2 regions of the Halomonas sp. KHS3 genome follow, and region 2 is predicted to be linked to the other one. Evidence: predicted binding sites of a transcription regulator. Region 2 holds the regulator's gene; the other holds the start of a gene.
What was found. The regulator FNR, encoded in region 2, switches genes on or off when oxygen is low (the NO sensors DNR and NnrR bind a similar motif). The targets are predictions, from matches to a motif close to TTGATNTANATCAA.
Positions count from the first base shown of each region.

Region 1: paaG (2-(1,2-epoxy-1,2-dihydrophenyl)acetyl-CoA isomerase PaaG) is a predicted target of FNR. The motif match lies at 3,608-3,621, and genes of this name have one in related genera.

Region 1 covers NZ_JWHY01000009.1:122,659-128,467, reverse strand. The annotation lists gene paaA (1,2-phenylacetyl-CoA epoxidase subunit PaaA) at 1-309, opposite strand, end outside; gene paaK (phenylacetate--CoA ligase PaaK) at 617-1,930, opposite strand; gene paaI (hydroxyphenylacetyl-CoA thioesterase PaaI) at 2,041-2,508, opposite strand; gene RO22_RS25080 (3-hydroxyacyl-CoA dehydrogenase NAD-binding domain-containing protein) at 2,501-2,668, opposite strand; gene paaG (2-(1,2-epoxy-1,2-dihydrophenyl)acetyl-CoA isomerase PaaG) at 2,670-3,461, opposite strand; gene paaY (phenylacetic acid degradation protein PaaY) at 4,048-4,647, shown strand; gene peaA (quinohemoprotein amine dehydrogenase subunit alpha) at 5,247-5,809, shown strand, end outside.
Region 2 covers NZ_JWHY01000007.1:206,063-211,871, reverse strand. The annotation lists gene RO22_RS16950 (DUF294 nucleotidyltransferase-like domain-containing protein) at 1-1,282, shown strand, start outside; gene RO22_RS16945 (DNA polymerase III subunit epsilon) at 1,288-1,941, shown strand; gene ttcA (tRNA 2-thiocytidine(32) synthetase TtcA) at 2,204-3,124, shown strand; gene fnr (fumarate/nitrate reduction transcriptional regulator Fnr) at 3,117-3,863, opposite strand; gene hemN (oxygen-independent coproporphyrinogen III oxidase) at 3,948-5,381, opposite strand; gene RO22_RS16925 (sulfite exporter TauE/SafE family protein) at 5,460-5,809, opposite strand, start outside.

The sequences.
Region 1 (5,809 bases), on a different contig from region 2:
TTCCATAGCGCTATAGAGGTACAGGCCGTGACCTGCCTCATCCTGAATTTTGGCCATTAGCTGCAGCTTGCGCTTGAGGGTTGGTGCCCGTGTCAGCCAGTTGCCTTCCGGCAGCATGCCGACGATTTCTGAGTGGGCGTGTTGCGAGATCTGGCGGATCAAGGTCTTGCGGTAGGCGTCCGGCATCCAGTTCTTGGGTTCTATTTTAATTTCATCATTGATGCGCTCCTGGAACTGGCGTTCCTCAGGGCTCATCTCATCAAGCGTTTTGAGTTTGTTAGAACCGGTTTCAACGAGCTGCGCGTACATAGAGACCTCCGCGGCGTCGGCATATCAGGGAGTGTGGCTTATCTTTCCTAAAGTATAGTGACACGAAATATTTTATCAATAAGTATTTTTGTGTGTCGCTTTAAGACTTTATGATAACGTATAAATCCAAGGTTATTGGTTTATAAAGGAAAAATCGCTAATTATAAATGATTCTTGATGTGCCGATTTTTCTAGCTAAAGTTGACTGTTTAGGCGCATAAAAGCCCCTTAAAGGAGTTTTTTAAAGGGCTTTGCCTGACAAGAGGGGGGTGGCGCTAAACGGCGGCTAGGCGCTAGAGAGGCTGAATCAGCGAAGATCTTTTACCCGCCTAGCCTTACCCATCGAACGCATAACACTCTCTACCGGGCACACCTCGACCTGGGTGCTGATACCAATGTGCGTCTTGATGGAATGCTGGAGCTGTTTCGCGGCTTCTTCACAAGCCACGGGGTCGCGGGCGATGTCATGATGATTCGCCTCTACACGAACAAGCACCATGTCCATATTGCCTTGGCGGCTGACTTCGATCTCGTAGTGGGGAGAAAGCGACGCGATCTTGAGCAGTTGTTCTTCGATCTGGGTGGGGAACACATTCACCCCGCGAATGATCAGCATGTCGTCGCTGCGGCCAGTGATTTTGTCGATGCGTCGCATGGGGCGCGCGGTGCCCGGTAGTAGGCGGGTCAGGTCACGGGTGCGGTAGCGAATCACCGGTAGGCCTTCTTTGGTCAAGGTGGTGAACACCAGCTCGCCGTATTCACCGTCGGGTAGCACTTCACCGCTGACCGGGTCGATGATCTCGGGGTAGAAATGATCTTCCCAGATGGTCGGGCCATCTTTGGTCTCCAGGCACTCCATGCCCACGCCGGGGCCCATCACTTCCGACAGGCCATAGATATCCAATGCATCGATACCCAGGCGCTTCTCAAGAGCCGTGCGCATGCTGTCGGTCCAGGGTTCGGCACCGAAAATGCCGGTACGCAGCGGCAGTGTGTGGGGATCGATGCCCTGGCGCTCCATCTCGTCCGCGATGTTGAGCATATACGAGGGAGTGACCATGATAATGTCCGGCTCGAAATCACGGATCAACTGAACCTGTTTCTCGGTCTGGCCACCCGACATGGGGATCACCGCGCAACCCAGGCGCTCGGCACCGTAATGCGCGCCCAGCCCACCGGTGAATAGACCATAGCCATACGCCACATGCACCTTATCGTTGCGGCTGCCGCCGGCGGCGCGGATCGAGCGCGCCATCACATCGGACCACACATCAATATCGTTCTGGGTGTAGCCTACCACCGTCGGTTGCCCGGTGGTGCCGCTGGAGGCATGGATGCGAACGATCTCGCTCATCGGTGTGGCCAACATGCCGAACGGGTAGTTGTCGCGCAAATCTGCCTTGGTGGTGAAAGGCAGTTTGGCGAGATCCTCCAGCGTCTGGATATCGTCGGGATGCACTCCAGCCTTGTCGAAGGACTGGCGGTAGAACGGCACATTGTCGTAAGCGTGCTTCAGGCTCCACTTCAGGCGCTTGACCTGAGTGGCGCGCAGCTCGTCGACGCTGGCGGTTTCCAGGGGATCGAGAGTCGCGGTGTTGATACGCGTTGCGGGCTGATTCATCAGGGGTCTCCGATCAAGCTAGTTGTTATTGGACTAATTTCTAAATGCGCCATGGGCGATGAAATGGCTTTAGTAATGGGCTTATAAGCGCTCAATGATCAGCGCCTCTTTCATTGGTTATCTCCAGCAGCGGTGTCTTCCAGGCGGCGTACGCTGCCGCGAATTTTGTAGGAACGCCCGCGGAACAAGGCAACGGTATCGCCGTGCTGATTGCGCAATGTAATGTCGTAAATGCCGGTACGCCCGCGGCGGCTGCGCTCCTCGGCGGTGGCGGTGATCTCGTCGCCCAGCTGGCCGGGGCCGAGATAGTCGATACTGCAACCGGAGGCTACTGTGGCTTCGTCGTAGCTGTTGCAGGCAAACGCGAAGGCTGAGTCAGCCAGGGCAAACAGAAATCCGCCATGGCAGTTGCCGTGCCCCTGCACCATGTCCTGACGCACGGTCATGGTCAGTTCGGCGAAGCCGGGAGCCACGCGAGTAATGCGCATCCCCAGCCCTTGGCTGGCATGGTCGCGGGAAAACATTGCCTCGGCGCAGGCTTCCGCCAGTTGCTGCGGGGTCAGTTGGGAATCATGCATGGAAGCTTTCCTCGTATAGGGCTTCGAGCCGAGCAAACACCTGGCGCTTGGCCCCAAGGTTCTCGACGATAGCCTCGATAACCAAACGGCTATCGGTCAAGGCATTAATGGCGCCTGTGCTGATGATGCTAATAGTGGCGGTAGAGAGAATGGCTGGCATATCACTCTCCCTTGAAGGTGGGGCGACGTTTTTCCATAAAAGCGCTAACGCCTTCGCGGTAATCTTCGCTGCGCCCAGCAAGGCGCTGAAGGTCGCGTTCCAGGTCGAGCTGTTCGTTGAAACTGTTATCGCTGCTGGCATGCAGGGCGCGCTTAATCAGCGCTAGGCCATGGGTTGGTTGAGTGGCCAGGTGGCGAGCCATGCTCATGGCTTCTTCTTGAAGCGCCTCATCGTCGACGCAGCGCCAGATCATGCCCCACTGTTCGGCGGTCTCGGCGGGGAGCTTGTCGCCCAGCATCGCCAGGCCCTTGGCGCGAGCCATGCCCACTAAATTAGGCAATGTCCAGGTACCGCCAGAGTCTGGAATCAAACCGATCTTACAGAAGGCCTGAATAAAGCTTGCCGAGCGCGCGGCCAATACGATGTCGCAGGCCAGGGCGATGTTGGCACCGGCACCTGCGGCCACGCCGTTCACCGCACAAATGGTCGGGAACGGCATGTCTTTAAGGGCGCGCAGCATGGGGTTGTAACGTTTCTCAAGCGACTCGCCGAGGTCGGGGGCTTCTGCGCCGGGCGCGACGCTACGGTCGGAAAGATCCTGGCCGGCGCAGAAGCCTCGACCGCTGCCGGTCAGCAGCAAAGCGCGAACGCTTGAGTCTTGGCGCACGGCTTTTAGCACCTTGCGCATCTCGGCATGCATTTCGGTATTGAAGCTGTTCAAGCTTTCGGGGCGGTTCAGCGTGATGCAGGCGACGCCGTCTTCCACGCTGTAAAGCAGGGGCGCTTGGCTCATGGGTAATGTCCTTGTGTCAGTGCCCTTGAAAAGTGGCAGGTCGTTTTTATTGGAAGGCGCATGCCCTTTTCGCGGTCGGCGGTGCCCGCCAGTGACCGTTCGGCCTGTGATCCACAGGATGAATCTCTGCCGAGTATAGATTTATTTTGATACACATCAATATTATATGGGTGATTATAATGTGTCGCTTGTTGGTGTTGTTGGTAGTTTGTTAGTTATTAACAATAACTTGTGTGACTTTTTTGCGAATATAAGATAATTGTTAGACGATGGTATAAAAAAACCAAGGTCGTCTAAAAAACTGACTTACAGCAGGGTGCGTCGAGTTTTTAGATAGCGGTGTGCCCATTCTTCAGTAGACGGCGACAGGTAAAGTGTTTGATGTTTTGTTACGTAAAATATAATCTTAGTTGATATTGCGTATCAAGATAGATTGAGCGCAGGAGCGCCCCATGACGCAATCAGCGCAGCAAAGGCGCGATAACCCTAGGTGGCTACACAACTGATGGGGCAGGGGCCGAACAGTTCGAAGAGCGGGCGATGGGGGCAGCACCCCACACGGCCAATCAAGCTAACGGAGAGTGTTATGCCTTACTATCGACTTGAAGGGGTGACGCCGGTGGTACACCCGACCGCCTATGTCCATCCTACTGCGGTGTTAATTGGCGACGTAATCGTGGGCCCCAACTGTTATGTAGGCCCCGGCGCGGTGATGCGTGGTGATTTCGGGCGGCTGGTGCTGGAAGAGGGATCTAACCTTCAGGATACCTGTGTGATGCACGGCTTCCCAGGCTGCGTCACCAAGGTTGAGAAGGATGGCCATATCGGCCATGGCGCGGTACTGCATGGCTGCGTGATTGGGCGTGATGCCATGGTCGGCATGAATGCCGTGGTGATGGACGGCGCCAACATTGCCGAACGATCTATCGTTGCGGCGGCAGCGTTCGTTAAGGCGGGCTTCGAGTGTGAGCCCCAGTCACTTGTGATGGGGGCACCCGCAAAGGTTAAGCGCGCGCTGAGTGATGAAGAGTTCGACTGGAAACAGCAGGGTACCCAGGAGTATCAGCGCTTAGTGGGCCGTTGTCGGGATAGCCTGGAGCCCTGTGAACCGCTGGCAGAACTCGATGCTGACCGTCCAACCTTGCTGGCTGGTGATACTCAGCCCAAGCAGCAGACCTTAGCATAGCGTGGCAAGGCGATGCTGTTGGTATGGCTCGCTACCACAACCACATCACTCCCCCCTGGCGGGCCATCCCCCAACCCCAGCCATGGGTCGATGGCCCCAGGAGGCCTTTGTGATCGCCCCTGAAGGTGAAGAGATTCATTGCCACGAACACGGCCGGATCAACGTCTAGTTCCTCTGGGGCCGCTACGCTGCACTAGACGACACCGCTAGCTGCTGTGCGCGCGTCCTGGGCGGCAGCCCCAGGTTCAGGCAGAGGCACCGCAGCCCCATAACCCCCCTTGAGAGCCAAGTCTCAGACCTGAGTCGGTCGGAAAATTCGGGTGCCGCCACGGTCAATGATGACCAAATTCGCAGAGGCAAAGTGTTTCAAGACCATACGCGACTGTCGCAACTTGGGGCACCGATTGTCGCTTGCTGGCCAAGCATCTAAAAAACTCGGGCAAGAAAATCACTCCAACCACATGAATAAAAAGAAGTTGTTGATAGTCGGCGCGGTCAATGCAGGTTGAATGGTACTGGCACATACCTTCGATGTTCGCCTGCGCAGACCACCGCAGACGAACATCACGACAATAATAATGCGTGGAGAACTCTCCGTGATGAGACATGCACTTCCCATAGGGCTCTGTAGCCTAGCCCTGCTGCTGCCTACGGGCATCGTCTTGGCCTCTGCTGGCAGCGAGGCCATCGACAGGTACTGTTCAGGCTGCCACCAGACCCAAAGTGGCCCCCAGAGCTGGAGCCGCATTAGTGCACAGCGCAAGACCCCGGAAGGTTGGGACATGACGATCGCGCGCATGCAGACCATGCACGGCCTGGAGCTGCCCCTGGAGGCGCGCCGGGATATCGTCAAGTTCCTCGCCGATACCCGCGGCCTGGCCCCTGAGGAGAGCGCGCCCCAACGTGAGCTGATCGAGCGACGCCTCAACCGTATTGAGTCTTTCGATCATCCCAGCTACCAGGAGATGTGTGCCCGCTGTCATACTGGCGGCCGCGCCCAACTGCAGCGCCGTCCCCAGGAAGAGTGGGAGAGACTGGTGCACTTCCATGTGGGCCAGTTCCAGACCATTGAGTACCAGGCCATGGCACGGGATCGTGACTGGTTCGATCTCGCCCTGAACGAGATCGCTCCCTGGCTGGCCGAGACTCAAAGTCTCGAAAA
Region 2 (5,809 bases):
CGACACCCTCGGCATGGTGACCAAAACCGATCTGCTCAACGCCTTAGTGCTAAAGGGCAGCGCGGTAACATCATCGGTGGATAAGATCGCCCATTTTAACTTGGTGACCGTCGCACCGGATCAGTACTTATTTGAAGTATTGGTGCTGATGACCCGCCATAAAGTGGCGCGGGTGGTAGTGATGGAGCAAAACGTCTTGAAAGGCGTTGTAGAGCTCACCGACGTGCTTAGCTACTTCTCAAGCCGCAGCTATGTGGTGAGCCTGCAGATCGAGCAGGCGACCAACTTAGAGTCGCTTTCAGCTGCCAGTCAGCGCACCCCGGAGCTGGTCAAAGCGCTGATGGCCCAGGGCGTTAAGCTGCGCTTTGCGATGGATCTGCTTGCGGCACTAAACGGCCGTATTATTAGCAAGGCCTGGGAGTTCACTGTCGATAAGCGCTATCACGAGCAGAGCTGCATGATGGTGATGGGCAGCGAAGGGCGCGGTGAGCAGATTCTAAAAACGGATCAGGATAACGGCTTGATTCTTGCCGATGAAACCCAGTGGCCTGATCTTGCCAGCCATATGCAAACGCTCACCGATACCCTGATTCAGCTTGGTTACCCGCCGTGCCCCGGCAACATTATGGTGTCTAACCCCGCGTGGGTGGCCACGGTATCCCAATGGAAAGGTAATATTGCCAAGTGGGCCAGGGAGCGTGATGGCGATAGCCTGATGAAGCTGGCCATTATGCTCGATGCTCATGGCGTGGCGGGCAACCCGAGCTTGCTTGAGAGCGTGCGCGATGAGCTGTTTGAACGCTGCTCGGGCGATGAGCTGCTGCTTTCCTATTTTGCCCGCACGGCGCTGCGCTTTTCGACGCCGCTGACGCTGTTTGGTTCGCTGAAAAAGCCTCAGCACGGTATCGATATCAAGAAAGGCGGTATTTTCCCTATCGTGCACGGTGTCCGCGCCATGGCGCTTGAGCGGCGCATCAAAGCCACCTCGACGTTTGATCGCTTGGATGCCCTGGTTACTGACGGCCGGTTGGATCGCCGTTTTGCCGATGACCTGGGCGAAGCGTTGGCGCTTTTTTCTGAGCTGCGCCTCAAGCAGCAGCTAAGTACGCTGGAAACTTCTGCGGATGCGAAAGAAACTAACGCCCAAAGCAGCAGACGCGCTAACCGTGTCGTGGTGCAGAACCTCTCTTCCCTGGAGCGCGACCTACTGCGCGAAGCGATGCATATTGTCAAAGACTTTAAGCAGCGGCTTTCCCACCGTTACCATTTGGAGTATTCGTGAGCGGAATGCGGCTGTTAGATCGACATGTGACGCTATTTAGCGGCTCGCTGCGCACCTTGTTAAGGCGTGAAAGTGACCGGCGTCGTTGTGCAGACTCCCCCTATGCCTGGCTGTTTCAGCCCTATATGGGCGAAGAGCTGGTGGCGCTCGCCTGCACCGCAACGCCCACGCAATCATCACCTGTGATCAGCGTGGCGGCAGTGGTGCTGAGCCATCAGCAGGTGCATACCAGCCGCGCTTTTGTGATCACCCTTGGCAGCGCGAAGCAGCCCGCGAGCGCAACGCTGCGCCGTCATCACTTGCTGTGCGAGGCGGGGGAGATACTGCCACCAAACAGTGATAACTTGAGCGCGCTAGTAGAATTTATCGGCAATCGGCCCATCGTTGGCTGGCAGTTAGAGAAGCGCATTGGAGCATTGAATGCACTACTCAGTAAGCGGCTGAATTTTGCCCTGCCCAACGCCCAGGTCGATGTGGCAAAACTGCATCAGCGCCAACTGCGCCGTTTGCACCCGGAGGTCGAAGCGCCCAGCAGCTTCGCCCAGGCGTTGGCATGCTGGCAAGTACCCGTCATGGGCATGCAGAGTGTGCTTGGAGAGGCCACCGCCAGCGCACTGCTGTATATGCGCCTGCAGCGTATTATGGCGCAGGTGGCATAGTAGTCTCTTTCGTCGTGGCGAGGACAGCTTTCCGCGAGGGCGCTGTGAACCCCTCCCTGGGCGCTACTTTTGTCATCCATGACAAAAGACCCTCGCTCCAAGCTGCCCTCGCACCGAGGTATGGTGCAGCGGTCAAAATAGTCACTTCCAATTGCGATATCTTGTGTGGCTACGTCTGATTAGTTGGGTCAGGCGGTGAGTGTTGTTAGAATAGTTATTACTTTTTTCTCTCACGCCTTCTACCCTCGGCAGTGCTTATACCATGCAAACTCTTGATCACTTTGATCCTGCTCACCTTGATACGGTTGGAGCCACCCCAGCTAACGCTGAGCACGACCAGCCTGAGCTGGCTGATGCGAAGCAGAAGCGTGAATTTAACAAGCTGCAAAAGCGTCTGCGCCGAGAAGTGGGCAATGCGATCATTGATTACCAAATGATCAATGAAGGTGATCGCGTAATGGTCTGCCTCTCCGGTGGAAAGGACAGCTACACGATGCTGGAGATTTTGCGCAATTTGCAGCGCAATGCGCCGGTCAATTTTTCGCTGGTAGCGGTCAATCTGGATCAAAAACAGCCGGGTTTTCCCGAGCACGTATTGCCTGCGTATCTGGATAAGCAGGGCGTGGAGTACCACATTGTCGAGCGCGATACTTACTCGGTGGTAAAAGAGAAAACCCCGGAAGGTAAAACCACCTGCGCGCTTTGTTCACGGCTGCGGCGCGGCTCGTTGTATGGCTTTGCCGAAGAGATTGGCGCCAATAAGATAGCCCTGGGCCATCACCGGGAAGATATTCTCGAAACGCTGTTTCTCAATATGTTCTTTGGCGGCAACCTGAAAGCGATGCCGCCAAAGCTGCTATCCGATGATGGGAAGAATATCGTTATTCGGCCGTTGGCCTACTGCAAAGAGGCGGATATCGCCGAGTTTTCGCGGCTGATGGCGTTTCCGATTATTCCCTGCAACCTGTGCGGTTCACAGCCTAATATGCAGCGTCAGGTGGTCAAAGAGATGCTTGCCGAGTGGGACAAAAAGTTTCCTGGCCGTCTGGAGAGCATGTTCAAGGCCGTCACCAACATTGCCCCTTCCCAGTTGGCCGACCGCAGCCTGTTCGATTTTGAAGGCCTTGAGGCCAAGCAAGCAGAGCTACTGGCGGGGCGTATCCAAGCCTTTAACGTCAGCTAACTGTTTGCTCTTCCTCTTCGGCGAGGGTAATCAAGCGCGGCATATCGAGAATGTTGACCTCTCGCCCTGAGACCGCCACCACACTCTGCTGCTGAAAGCGGCTTAGTATGCGGCTGACCGTTTCCACCGCTAAGCCCAGGTAGTTGCCGATATCAGCCCTGGGCATTGAGAGGCGAAAGCTGTAAGGCGAGTAGCCCCGGCGACGAAAACGATCTGAGAGGGTAATCAAAAAACTTGCCAGCCGCTGATCGGCGGTTTTACGCGAAAGTAGCCGCATCATACGCCGGTCATCGCGCAACTCTTTGCTCATGCTGCGATAAAGCTGGCCACGCAGTTCGGGCAGCTCCTCCGAGAGTAAGTCCAGGCGGTCAAAAGGAATCTCGCAGACGGTGGTCGTTTCCAGGGCGATAACGCTACCGGGGTAATGCTCTTCGTCAATGCCATCCAACCCCACCAATTCACTGGGCAGGTAGAAATTGGTCAACTGCTCGCTGCCGTTACCTTCGGCGGTGATCTGTTTCAAACTGCCCGAACGGACTGCGTAAACGCTGGTAAAGGTGTCGCCCTGACGAAACAGCGGTTCGCCTTTTTTCAGCGGCGCGCGACGACGAATAATGGCGTCAAACTGCCCCACGTCGTCCAGCTCAAGGGCAAGTGGCAGGCACAGTGAGCTCAAACTGCAGGTTTGGCAGCGAGCTTCATGGAGTAGCGAGCGCCGACGGCTCATGGGTTCCAACATGCTTTGCTCCTTGAGAGGGTCCCGCTTATCAATTAGAAAATCCTTACTTATTATAGTCGCTTTAGCATGCCTGCAATAAGGTGATTAAACAATCTTAGAATACTGTTGTCCCGTTTGCCCGGAAAGATGGGTATCAAACGCCATTGCTATATGGCGAATCAGCAGTCGACCCATTGGCGTTGCGTTAAGCTGGTCGCCGCTGCGTGCCAGCAGGCCATCTTGCTCGGCGCTTTGCAGGCGCTCAAGCGCAGGCGCAAAGTAGCGGGGGGCATCAATGTTCCAGCGCTGGCTAACGGCGGTCAGATCAATGCCCATATCGCACATCAGCCGCTCAATCACATCCCGGCGGATCAGGTCGTCATCACTTAAGCGTATGCCACGCACGGTGGCAAGCTGCCCCTGATCCAGCGCCGCTTCGTAGCGGGCCAGATCGCTAGGATTCTGCGCATAGACGTCATCAATACGGGAAATCGCCGATACGCCAAGCCCGATTAAGTCGCACTGAGCATGGCTGGAGTAGCCCTGGAAGTTGCGCTGCAGCGAGCCTTCGCGCTGGGCAATAGCCAGGCTATCGTCAGGGCGGGCAAAGTGATCCATACCGATATGCACATAGCCAGCTGCGGTGAGCATTTCGATGGTGGTGCGCAGAATCGCTAGCTTCTCTTCTCCGCCTGGCAAGTCATCGACATTAATGCGCCGCTGCGGGGCAAAACGCTCGGGCATATGCGCGTAATTAAACACAGAAAGGCGCGCCGGGTTGAGCTCGATCACCTGGCGTAGGGTGTTGGCAAAGCTCTTTTCAGTCTGAAATGGCAAGCCATAAATTAGGTCGAGATTGAGCGAGCGAAAGCCCAGGCGATGCGCCTCCTCCATCAGCGTTTCGGTAAGTACCCGAGGCTGAATACGGTTAATCGCTTTCTGCACCAGCGGGCTTAAATCCTGCACGCCCAGGCTGATGCGATTAAAGCCGAGGGATTCGAGATGGCGCAGCGTAAACACATCCGCTTCGCGAGGATCTATTTCAATTGCGTAATCGCGATCAGCAGACGATGAAAGACCAAAACGTGCATCCAGTCGATCAATCAGGTCGCCCATCTGGTTCAAACTGAGAAATGTCGGCGTGCCGCCGCCCCAATGCAACTGCTCCACCGGTCGTGATGTATCCAAGTGGCGTGCGGTCAGCACCATTTCACGGTCAAGCCGGGCTATATAGGGCTCGGCAAGGGCAGTGTTTTTGGTAGCGATTTTATTACACGCGCAGTAGAAGCAGATCTTGCGGCAGAAGGGCACATGAACGTACAGAGAGAGCGGACGCTTACTGGCATTGCTACGCTCCAATGCCTGGGTCAGGTCGCCAGGGGTAAATTGGTCGTGAAACGACAGCGCCGTGGGGTAGGAGGTGTAGCGTGGGCCGTTGGTGTCGTAGCGACGCAGTAACGCTTCGTCCCACACCGGCTGCATAGGGGCTGCGGCAGCAGCGGGTGCAAGAGGTAAGGCAGCAGGGGTATGAACGGGCATGAAGGGGCGCTCCGACGTTAGGAAATGCCGCTAGCCTAACCCGTGGTTAGGAGGTAAATGTTGAGCCACGTCATGCTATTAGAGGTTGTGTACCGAAAGCGTCCACAGTTGCCACAGTGCAAAAGCGATAATTGTCAGCGCTGCCACGCTGCGGGTCGCGGGGTGACGTATCAAATGGCTGAGCTGGCGGGCAGCCAGGCCAGTGGCAAGCAGCGCAGGTAGGGTGCCAAGCCCAAAGGCGCCCATGAGTAGAGCGCCCTGAAGCGGGTCGGCAATCGCTAAGCTCCAGGCCAACATGGAGTAGACCAACCCGCAGGGGAGCCAGCCCCAGAGCGCTCCCAGGGCGAAGGCTTGGGGAATATGCACTACGGGCATCAAGCGACGCCCCACGGGTTCGATAAAGCGCCATAGTCGCCGGCCAACGGCCT